2 regions of the Glutamicibacter sp. AOP12-B1-11 genome follow, and region 1 is predicted to be linked to the other one. Evidence: riboswitches for the same ligand, from Rfam matches in the RefSeq annotation. Region 1 holds a riboswitch; the other holds the start of a gene.
What was found. A riboswitch is a leader RNA that binds a small molecule or an ion and turns the genes downstream of it on or off. The one in region 1 is predicted to bind S-adenosylmethionine.
Positions count from the first base shown of each region.

Region 2: another riboswitch for S-adenosylmethionine. It lies ahead of ACT3UQ_RS10665 (hypothetical protein); the one in region 1 lies ahead of ACT3UQ_RS00855 (ABC transporter ATP-binding protein).

Region 1 is NZ_JBQSYL010000001.1:164,263-169,429, forward strand. Features, by position in the region: gene acs (acetate--CoA ligase) at 1-503, opposite strand, end outside; gene ACT3UQ_RS00845 (ABC transporter permease) at 536-1,357, opposite strand; gene ACT3UQ_RS00850 (aliphatic sulfonate ABC transporter substrate-binding protein) at 1,363-2,379, opposite strand; gene ACT3UQ_RS00855 (ABC transporter ATP-binding protein) at 2,442-3,254, opposite strand; SAM riboswitch class I at 3,260-3,367, opposite strand; SAM riboswitch class I at 3,633-3,732, shown strand; gene ACT3UQ_RS00860 (acyl-CoA dehydrogenase family protein) at 3,749-5,083, shown strand; gene ACT3UQ_RS00865 (LLM class flavin-dependent oxidoreductase) at 5,148-5,167, shown strand, end outside.
Region 2 is NZ_JBQSYL010000015.1:60,851-66,017, reverse strand. Features, by position in the region: gene ACT3UQ_RS10675 (LOG family protein) at 11-1,138, shown strand; gene ACT3UQ_RS10670 (VIT1/CCC1 transporter family protein) at 1,206-2,309, opposite strand; gene ACT3UQ_RS10665 (hypothetical protein) at 2,372-2,638, opposite strand; SAM riboswitch class IV at 2,657-2,769, opposite strand; gene ACT3UQ_RS10660 (DinB family protein) at 3,242-3,829, opposite strand; gene ACT3UQ_RS10655 (helix-turn-helix domain-containing protein) at 4,045-4,608, shown strand; gene ACT3UQ_RS10650 (hypothetical protein) at 4,747-5,160, shown strand.

The sequences.
Region 1 (5,167 bases):
TTGGCCTTGGTGTCCTCCACCCGGAACTTCAACGCCTCCGCGGAAAAGCCGCCGAAGACCAGCGAATGGATCGCCCCGATGCGTGCGCAGGCCAGGGTGATGACGATGGTTTCGACAAGCACCGGCAGATAGATGACCACGCGGTCCCCCTTGGCCACGCCGAGCTCCTGCAGGGCGTTCGCCGCCTGGCTGACGCGCTCCTGGAGGTTCCGGTAGGTCACCGCGATGCGGTCACCGGGCTCGCCCTCGAAGTAGAGGGCGACCTTCTCGCCGTTGCCGGCGGCCACATGGCGGTCGGCGCAGTTCACCGCGGCGTTGAGCTTGCCCCCGAGGTACCAGGAGATCTGCGGGCCGCGCTTGGCTTGTGCGTCTGCCGGGATGATCTGGCTGGTGGTGTGCCATGGGGTGTCCCAGTCAAGCAGGTTCGCCGCCTCGTCCCAGAACTCCTGGCGTGCCTCGGCGTTGGAGGGCTGATTTGTACTGGCCAATTCGATGGTGGTCATTGCGGTCCTTGAACGTGATTCGAGTTGTTGGCTTAGGTCCAGCGGTTGATCGCCCAGCGTTCTGCTACCGAGAGCAGGGCATCGGTGATCTTTCCGAAGACGGCGAGCAGGATAATTGTCAGGATCAACCGGTCGATGCGACCGTTGTTCTGCGAGTCGGTGAGCAGATAGCCCAGCCCCATGGAGGCGCCGAGCAGTTCGGCGGCGACCAGGAACAGCCAGGCCTGGGCCAAGGCGAGGCGAAGCCCGGAGAAGACCGAGGGAACCACCGCGGGAAGCTGCACGGTGCGCAGCAGCTTCAGGCCGTTCAGTCCGAACGCGCGCGCGGCTTCGATGAGCTGGCGGTCCACGTGGCGCAGGGCCAAGGCAACGGTGGTGAACACCGGGAAGAATGCGCCGATGATGACCAGCGTGACCTTGGAGTCCTCGCCCATCTTCATCCACAGGATGAGCAGCGGAACCCAGGCCAGCGAAGGCACGGCGCGCAGCGCCCCGATGCTCAGGCCGAGCAGTGCGTCGGCGAGCCGGGACAGTCCGACCAGCGCGCCGAACAGCAGGCCGAGCAGCGAGCCGAAGAAGAATCCGAGCAGTACACGCTGGGTCGAAATGCCCACATGTTTGCCCAGCTCGCCGCCTTCGAGCAGTTCGCCGGCCGCGGCCACCACGGCCGCCGGAGTCGGCAAGGACCACGGCGCGACGATGCCGGTGGTCGTCACCACCTGCCAGGTGAGCAAGACGATGAGCGGCAGGATCAGCGCGAGCAACCAGTGCGGTAGCTTCAGAAGCCTGGCGCCAAGGCTTTCGCGTGCCTGCACCGGCGTGCTGGCTTGCTGGGTTTGGTTCGCTGAAGACATGTTGCTTATTCCCCGGCGATCTTCGTCGCGTCGGCCTGGGCAGCGAACTGCTCATCCACCAGGGATTCCAGCGCTTGATCGACTGCGTCCTGGGTGGAGACGTCCTTGTTGGCCACGAAGGTAGGTCCGATATTGCGCAGCACCGAAATGAAATCCTCACCCGGCACGGTGTCCACGTCGAGGTTCGAGCGTTCCTCGATCACCTGGGTGGCGACCGGGGCCTCCAGACCTGCAACCTCGGCCAGAATGCTCGCCGTTTCACCAGGATTGGCGGCGGCCCATCCGCGAGCCTTCTCGTAGGAGTCCACCACCAGCTGGGCGAGTTCGGGGCTCTCCTCGATGAAATCTTCGCGGGCATTCAACGCGCCATAGGTGTTGAAGTCCAAGTTACGGTAGAGCAGCTTCGCGCCGTCCTGTTCGGCATCGGCCATGATCGGATCCAGGCCGCTCCAGGCATCGACCGAACCGTTGACCAGCGCGGTGCGCCCATCGGCGTGCTGCACGTTCTGCAAGGTGATGTCCGAATCGCTCAGACCGGCTTCGGCCAAGGATTGCAGCAAGAAGAAGTAGGGGTCGGTGCCCTTGGTGGCCGCGACCTGTTTGCCCTCAAGGTCCTTGACCGACTTGATATCCGAGTCCTCGTTCACCACTAGGGCGGACCATTCGGGCTGCGAATACAGCGAGATGGTCTTGATAGGTGAGCCGTTGGAGCGGGCCAGCAGTGCTGCCGAACCGGCGGTGGATCCCACATCCACGGCATCGGCGCGCAGCGCCTCGTTGGCCTTGTTCGAGCCGGCCGACTGGATCCATTCGACGCTGACCCCTTGTTCCTTAGCGGCGGCGTCCAGCCACCCCTTTTCTTTCAGGACCAGGCTCAGCGGATTGTAGGTGGCGAAGTCGATGGACAGCGTCTGGCCGTCGGCTGCGGCGTTCTCGCCCGCGCATCCGGTCAGCACCAGGGCCGAAATGCCAAGCGTTGCTACGGATAGTGCGGCGCGACGGGAAAAACGATTCGAGAGCATGGAAAATCCTTGATTTGTGCGAATGGAAGGCCCGCGGGACCAAATGAGTGCGGTAGAAAGTGCTAGTGGTTCGTCGGATCAACGCCGAGCAGGCTCAGCAGCGCTGTGCGGTGGGCGACGAATTCGCTGCTCGTATGGCTGCGCGGGTGCGCCGCGGACAGGACTCGATCCTCGATCACGGTCGCCGAGGCCTGGCCCTCGGGTCGGCCCAGCACGACGATGCGGTCGGCGAGAGTCAGCGCCTCATCGACGTCGTGGGTCACCAGCAGCACGGTAGTCGGGAAAGACTTATGGATGGCCAGCAGCAGATCCTGCATTTTCATTCGGGTCAGCGCATCGAGCGCACCAAAGGGTTCGTCGAGAAGCAGGACGCCCGGGCGCCGGGCCAACGCGCGAGCAAGCGAAACCCGCTGAGCCATGCCCCCGGAAATTTCACGTGGGCGCAGATCTGCTGCGTGGCTCAAGCCGGTCAGCTCCAGCAGCTCGGCGATCAGCTGGCGCCCGGATTGCTTGTCGGTTCCCGGCGCAAGGCCGATGGACACGTTGTCTCGGACCGAGCGCCAAGGCAATAGCCGTGGTTCCTGGAATGCAACGGCGCACCGCTCATCTATCCCCGTCACGGCGCGGCTTCCGATGACCACCGACCCGGTGGAGGGGCGGTCCAGGCCGGAGGCCGCCCGCAAGAGAGTGGATTTGCCGCAACCGCTTGCGCCGAGAATTGCAACAATCTGGCCCGCTCCGAGGCGCAGATTCACGTCGCGAAGCACCGTGTTGCTTTCCTTCTTGGCGGTGAAAGTACGCGATAGCTCGAGGAACTCCACGTCGAGCGCCGTTGCGCTTTGGACGGTCTCGGGCAAGGCAAAGGCTGTAGTCATTTTCATCTCCATCGTTCCTGGCGGTAGCACCGGACACCGTTTGGTTTATTAACCGTGTGTGGTGGTTGCTGCGGCGTCACAGAGCCAGATCTCTTAGCCGCTCGGGATGGTTACACGACTATTACAGGCCTTCGAACGATTTCAATGCAAATCTTTCGTAACATGAAAAATATTCGATAGATGCGTCACATCATCGTGATGTTTCGATTTTTATTTCATCAATCGCGTATTTGGCCGAAAAATCGCTAAACGCTAGGTATTGCGTTCGACCTCGCTAGGCAAGTGCTGTCCTTGATGCATTTCAATCTCCATCCGCACACGACGAAATGTGACTAACCGGGTTGATGGCGATGTAAACCTCAGGCTACAAATGATTACGAACCATCCAGAGCGACCGAGAGATCTGGCTCGTCGACGTCGCAGCAACCACCCACCAAATATTGGCGCGGGACGGTGCTACAGCCAGGACCGATGGAAAGAATTGAGGACTTCCGATGTCATTTGGCGATCCCGCTGGCGACTTTAATGCGCTCAGCGACCCGTCTATTGCGGGTAGCGCGGTGGGGCTTGACGACCTTCCACAAGAACTTCCTACCCGGCAGTTGCTGAAGATCACCCCGGGCCCCGGCGCTGACGAGCAGTATGAACGGCTTGCCGGCATTTTCCGTCCGGTATTCGCGCAGATCGCCTCGGGTGCAAGAGAACGCGACCGGCAGCGGATCCTGCCATTCGAACAGGTCGGCTTGCTGAACCGCGAGCGCTTCGGTGCGCTGCGCCTGCCGGTCGCCGACGGCGGCCACGGGGCGCGCTTGAGCGATGTCTTCCGGCTGCTCATCGAATTAGCCGAGGCGGACTCGCATGTGGCCCAGCTATGGCGCGCGCACATTGCCTTCGTGGAAAATGCGGTGCGGCTGGAAGATGCGCAGCTCCGCAGCAAATGGGTTTCCCGGATCAGCTCGGGGCAGATCGTGGGCAACGCCTACACCGAGGAAGGCGGCAACGCCCTCGGGTTGCTCAACACCAAGGTCACCGAGGAGGGTTCGCGCTGGCTGGTCAATGGGCGGAAGTTCTACTGCACCGGCACCATCTTCGCCGACTGGACCACCGTAGCGGTGGCGCACCCGCAACTCCCAGGGCGCCAGATCGCGGTAGTTTCCACCCAGCACAGCGGCGTGAAAATCCTCGATGACTGGGACGGGTTCGGCCAACAGCTCACCGGTACCGGCAGCACCGAATTCCATGAGGTCCCGGTGGACACCTTCATGCCGGAGGACCCCACGGATCCGGAAGCCGCGATCTTCCAACTCGTGCTCATGGCGGTACAGGCCGGAATCGGACGCGCGGCACTGAACGACCTGCGCTCCTCCGTGCAGGCGCGTACCCGCAGTTTCAGCACCGGCACCGGAGTTCCGGTGCACCGCGAACCGCAGGTCTTGCAGCTCGTCGGGGAGGTCTCCGCCGAAATCTTCGCCGCGGAGTCCGTGGTCATGGGCGCGGTGCTGGAGGTCGAGTCGGCGATGGCAGACGCGAACCTGAATGCCGAGGAGCGCTTTGCCGTGTGCGAACTGGCGGCCAACCGTGCCCAGACGATCGTGCAGCCGCTGGTCATCGGAGCGACCAGCAAGCTCTTCGACGCGCTGGGTGCATCTTCCACCCGCAATAGCTGCAATATGGACCGCCACTGGCGCAACGCCCGCACCATTGCGACGCACAACCCGGCGATCTACAAGGCGCGCATCGTGGGGGACTACGAGATCAACGGCGTGCAGCCCCAGCGGCTGTCCGTCACGGGCACGGTAACCGGAGCAAACCGGTTCTCCGGCAGCTAGGCAACACTCTTCGAACACAGATTTTTAGACTAACCAGATTTCTTCTATGGATAGGGGCACACCAATGAGCGAGAACAAGCGCGA
Region 2 (5,167 bases), on a different contig from region 1:
TATCACCACAATGGTTGAGTTCGACAGGCTCGCAGCCGAAGCCATCGAAACTCAAGCATCGCTTGCCCGAAACTGGCGCGTTCACCGGGTTGATCTTCGAACCAGGGACTCGGTTTTAAGCGCTCTGGACCTTGCCAACTGTCTTTTTATTGATTGCGTCTATTCCGATGCCGGACGTTCGCTCGTAGAAGCAACCGGCGGGCTATGCATGAGTACCGGAACGCAACTCCCGTTCAATATTTATGAACGTGGGCTCTACTCCCCGCTAGAGCTCTATGCGGGGATCAAAGAAGCCCCCTACTCGCAGGTGCCCGACGCGCAGATCTATACCTATTCGCAAGCGAATTCTCCGGCTGAGTTTTCGCCCGATGACAGCACAATGGCAACGACTTTGCATGATCACCATATTGGTCAGGCGATGTTGAGCGCTGTTTACGATGGGGTATTTGCCAAGACGCCCATGATCGGGATCATGGGCGGGCACGCGGTAACACGTGGCACGCAAGAATTCGCCGATGCAGTGCGGCTCGGTGCGATGCTAACCGGCCAAGGCTATTCGATTGTTACCGGTGGGGGACCAGGGGCCATGGAAGCGGCAAATGCCGGCGCGTGGCTTGCAGACTATGACAAAACGGCTACCGGCAGAGCCGTGGATATCCTCGCACAAGCTCCAGACGCGATCCGTCATCGGACTGCCTGGGCGCGTGCAGCATTGCGAGTGCGTGAAGAATACCCCAGCACGAGAAATTCAATGGGCGTGCCCACCTGGTTTTACGGCCATGAGCCACCAAACCTGTTCGCCACGCATATAGCAAAGTTTTTCACGAACTCGATTCGCGAAGCCATCCTGCTCGAACAGGCAAACGGCGGAATCATTGTGCTTCCCGGTGCTGCCGGGACAGTCCAGGAAATATTCCAAGACGCCTGCGAAAACTACTACGCGACCGGCGCTCGCGTCGCTCCCATTGTGTTGGTGGGCCGCGAGCATTGGACACGGAAGCTACCGGTCTGGCCATTGCTGCAGGCGCTTGCCGCCGGGAGGGCCATGGAAAGCAGAATAGCTTTGGTGGACACCGTGCAAGAAGCCGTCGAATTCATTAAAACAATGACTCCATTGCGGCGCCGCACGCGGTTCTAACAACGATAGTGGCCGTTGCCTCAAGCTGTGTCATGTTGGGGCAACGGCCAGCAGTCTGCTTTTGGAGCTAAGCCACGGTGGTGCCGAAAAGCAAGCCCAAGCAGTAGGTTACAGCGGCCGCACCCAAGCCAATGGCCAGCTGACGCACGCCACGTTTGAGCGGGGACGCACCGGATAGCAGGCCAACGACGCCGCCGGTGAGCAGCAACGCGATGCTGACCAAAGCGACCGCCACGCTCACCGCAGCTAGCCCGGTGAGCCCAAAGATGTAGGGCAGGATCGGAATGACTGCGCCCGAAGCAAAGAACATGAACGAAGAAATGGCGGCTCCCGGTGCCGAACCAAGCTCCTCATGTTCGCGTTCCAGTTCCGCGCTGCGAACTTCTGGATGGAGTGAGAAGGAGGGGTTGCAATCGCAGGTAAACAGCCCCATGCGTTCTGCCGCGCGGTGTTCGGCGTCCTCATTGTTCATGCCACGTGCTTTGTAGATCAACACCAATTCATTGGCGTCAAGATCGAGGTCACGGGCGGCAGAAAGCGTGACTTGGGTGGGGCGCGACGCGGTGAGAAGCTCACGTTGGGAACGGACTGACACGAATTCCCCGGCAGCCATGGACAGCGCGCCGGCCAGCAGGCCGGCAATTCCGGAGAAGAGCACGAGGGACGAGGCCACACCGGTGGCGCCGATGCCCATGACCAAGGCCAGATTCGAAACGAGCCCGTCATTTGCGCCGAACACCGCGGCTCGGAAGTTGCCGGACAGCCGGGATCTGCCGGCCGTAGCCAAAGCACGGATGACTTCCTCATGCACTTGCTCATCCGCGGCCATTTGCGGCGCGGCATCCTGATCGGTGGCGTAAGGAGAGTTGCCTTCGGCACGCTGGGCCAGCGCCAAGACAAACACCGAACCGAAATGCCGGGCCATGAAACGCAACATGGTGCGCCGCATCGACGGACGGACCGGGCGCACGTGTTCACCGAGCTTAGCGCGCCAGTAATTTTCGTGGCGTTCTTCCGCTTCGGCTAGCCCACGGAGAATCTGGCGTTCTTGTCCGGTGCGCTTTTCGGCCAGTTCACGGTAGATCGCACCTTCGGCGACCTCATCGGCCATGTACTGGCGCCAGCGGCGGATCTGCGCCTTGGATGGTTCGGGAATTGAGGTTGGGGCCATCACGGGGATGAGTCTCCTGCGGCAGAATTGGATCATTCACGGGCAGATGATCCGGGTTAGGTTCAACCCCCTAGTTTAGTGAGTGAGTCGAGCACTGGGAATTTGGCAAGACTAAATACCTTAGCGGCGCCAGGGTTTTGCCCTCGGGCTGCCACGAATACCGAAAGTTCCTCGCGCTGCCTGTCGAAGCTCGGCGGACCCACGGTTCTGGCTAGCAATCGGGTGAGCAGGTGCGGGTCGGTGACGTAGTAGCTGACCCAGACTCCGCGAAGCGGAAACTGCACCTGGCCGGTTTGCAGGTCAATAATGGGAAGGACGTTTGAAGCCATAACTATCGTGGACCCTTAAAAGAGCTCTTGCCCGTAGCCGGTTGGAGTACGGACCGCTTCTTCATCCGAACCACCCATGAACCTGGGGTTGGTGTGCGGCCAGTCGGAGCTTGGCGCCGCATCTCGTGAAGCAACACCACGATGCTACACCCGTGGGCTGTCCGGATGCGTAGTGAGACGTCATACTCGGCTCTCGCGGGCCTCATGGGAAGCAGAGCCGAGCACCGGGAGGTGCACGGACCGCGCCCACAAGAACCCTGCGCTTGGCGCAGGCGAAGGTCGCCGGGCGGGGATCTGGACATCGGGCACTACCGGTGGCTGGCCCGGTGACCGATCTCCGGCAAGTGGCTCCCCTCCCGACCCGCCGTCGATGCCGCCAGGCCTGCCCGAGCCGCGCGGGAGTATCGCTGCGCAATATGCCGCTCAGGTCCAACGCCTCTGGTCCGTTGGGACCAACGCCAGGCTACGGACCGGCAGTTTCACCAGGTGGTGCTCCTAGTCGCTGGGCTCGGTCAGGGCCATCCGAGCTAGCGCGAGCCTATGCGGCCTGTTAGAGGCGGTGCCCTGCCAGAGCTATGAGCAAGATTTGGCGAAGAATCGTTGTTAGGACTGCTCGGCGATTCGCTGCAGCGAGGAGCGTTGTTCCTTCCATTGCTCAGCGCTGAATCCAGGGATATTTCTCGCCTGTTCGCGCAGTCCTACCTGTCCGTCGAGAAGCTCTCGAACGATATCGAGATGCCCGGCATGCCGGGAGGTCTCCGCGATCATATGAACAATAAGATGCTCCACGGTGGTATGCCGATGCACGGACCACCAGGGGACCTCTGCCGGGGATTCTAAGTTCAATTCGTCAAGCGCGTGTTCGGCAAATGCGATGGATTTTCGGTACAACGCGAGAACATCTTCTACCGAGAAGCTGGCCGGAGGCAGGAAGTCGATCTGCGGTTCATCGCTTTGCAGTAGTTGAAGCACATGCCGATCGTTGGGCACACGACCTAGGCACTCGCCGAAATAACCGTATTCGGTGATTGCTAGGTGGTAGATGACACCAAGCATGTGGGTTCCGGTATCCGTCATGGGGCGGCGGGCCAACTCCTCGGAGAGTCCCTGGCACTTCCAGAGCACGGTGTTGCGGGCCTCGTTCAAGTAGGTCCGAAGCCTCTTGGAGGACGGATTGCCAGCGGTATCCATGTGCCGAGTCTAGTTTCTTGGCGATTGAATAAACAGCGCCGGCGCATTGAGGGATTGGTTGCTGACTTCAGGACTGAAGCGTGAGCTCGGCGCAGTTCTCGTTGCCTATTGGTAAACTGACGCAGTGTAGGAACCTGAACCGGATTGGTTTAGCGGAATTGTAGGCCGGGTGCTGCCAATCTAGGGCTGCGCCGGTGTCAAAATGGTGGGAGAGCATGAAAACACTGCCCGTAGAGCCCACCGGCTCGTCGATTAATATCGGTGCCCGTTTGCGTGGGGTACGCCAAACCCGACGAATGACCATCGACCAGGTGGCTGAAATGTCCGGACTGACCAAGGGGTTCTTGTCTCGCGTGGAGCGAGACTTGACTAGCCCGTCGGTATCGACATTGCTTAGGCTCTGCGAAGTATTGGGCTTAGAAGTCGGGCAGCTCTTCTCTGTACCTGAAACCAAATTGGTCAGGTTGGAGCACGCACCGCGAATCGCCTTGGGCGGTCAGGGGATCACCGAACAGCTGGTCACTCCCCGCGCCGAGACCCGGGTGCAGATGATTAGGGCAGAGGTCGCGCCGCAGGGCTCGGGGGAGGCCGAGCTGTATTCGGTGGATTGCAAGGTGGAAGTTCTGCACGTGATTTCCGGAGAATTTACCTTGGTTCTGCCCGAGGACCGCATTGAACTGCAAGCGGGCGATACGGTAACCTTCCCGGGCCGTGAGCCGCACAGTTGGGAAAATACTTCGGACCGGACCGCCGTAGTGACCTGGACGCTGTTGCTCTGACCAAAACCGCATTGCGCTTTTGAAGGGCTTGCGCGTTTTCCGTCCGTGCCGGGTTTCGGCCGGGCAAAGCCCAAAGCGTATCCTTGACATAGCGTCAACAACTTTTCTCGACGCCGATAAATAACCGAAGGGAGCTCCGTGACGGAAAGCGAGCCACGGGCTGAACTGGTCGAACTGCGCTCCGCGAGCTGGTGGATGTCTGCAATTCTCGGTGTCTTAATTGGTGTGACCATGACATTGATCCGCACTCAACGTTATTTTTTCATCGCCGGGGCGGCGATTCTGGCGGGGGTCATCCTGGTCATCGGCTTACGCACTATTCACCGCCGTTCTCAATACCCGCAGATGGCACAGGCGAAAACCTCTTGGGTATATGCGGTGTGGACGCTGGTGCTACTAGTGCTTGCCGGGCCTGTCCAGCTGGTTTACGTGGCGGATGAACTCGACGAGATTGCAATTAAGTCCTTCGTGCTTTCGGCAGGTTTCTGTTTTGGGTTCCATGAGGTGGACCGGGCATTGGTAGCGAGCAGCAAGAAGTCCTTCGAAAGCTAGCTGCTGA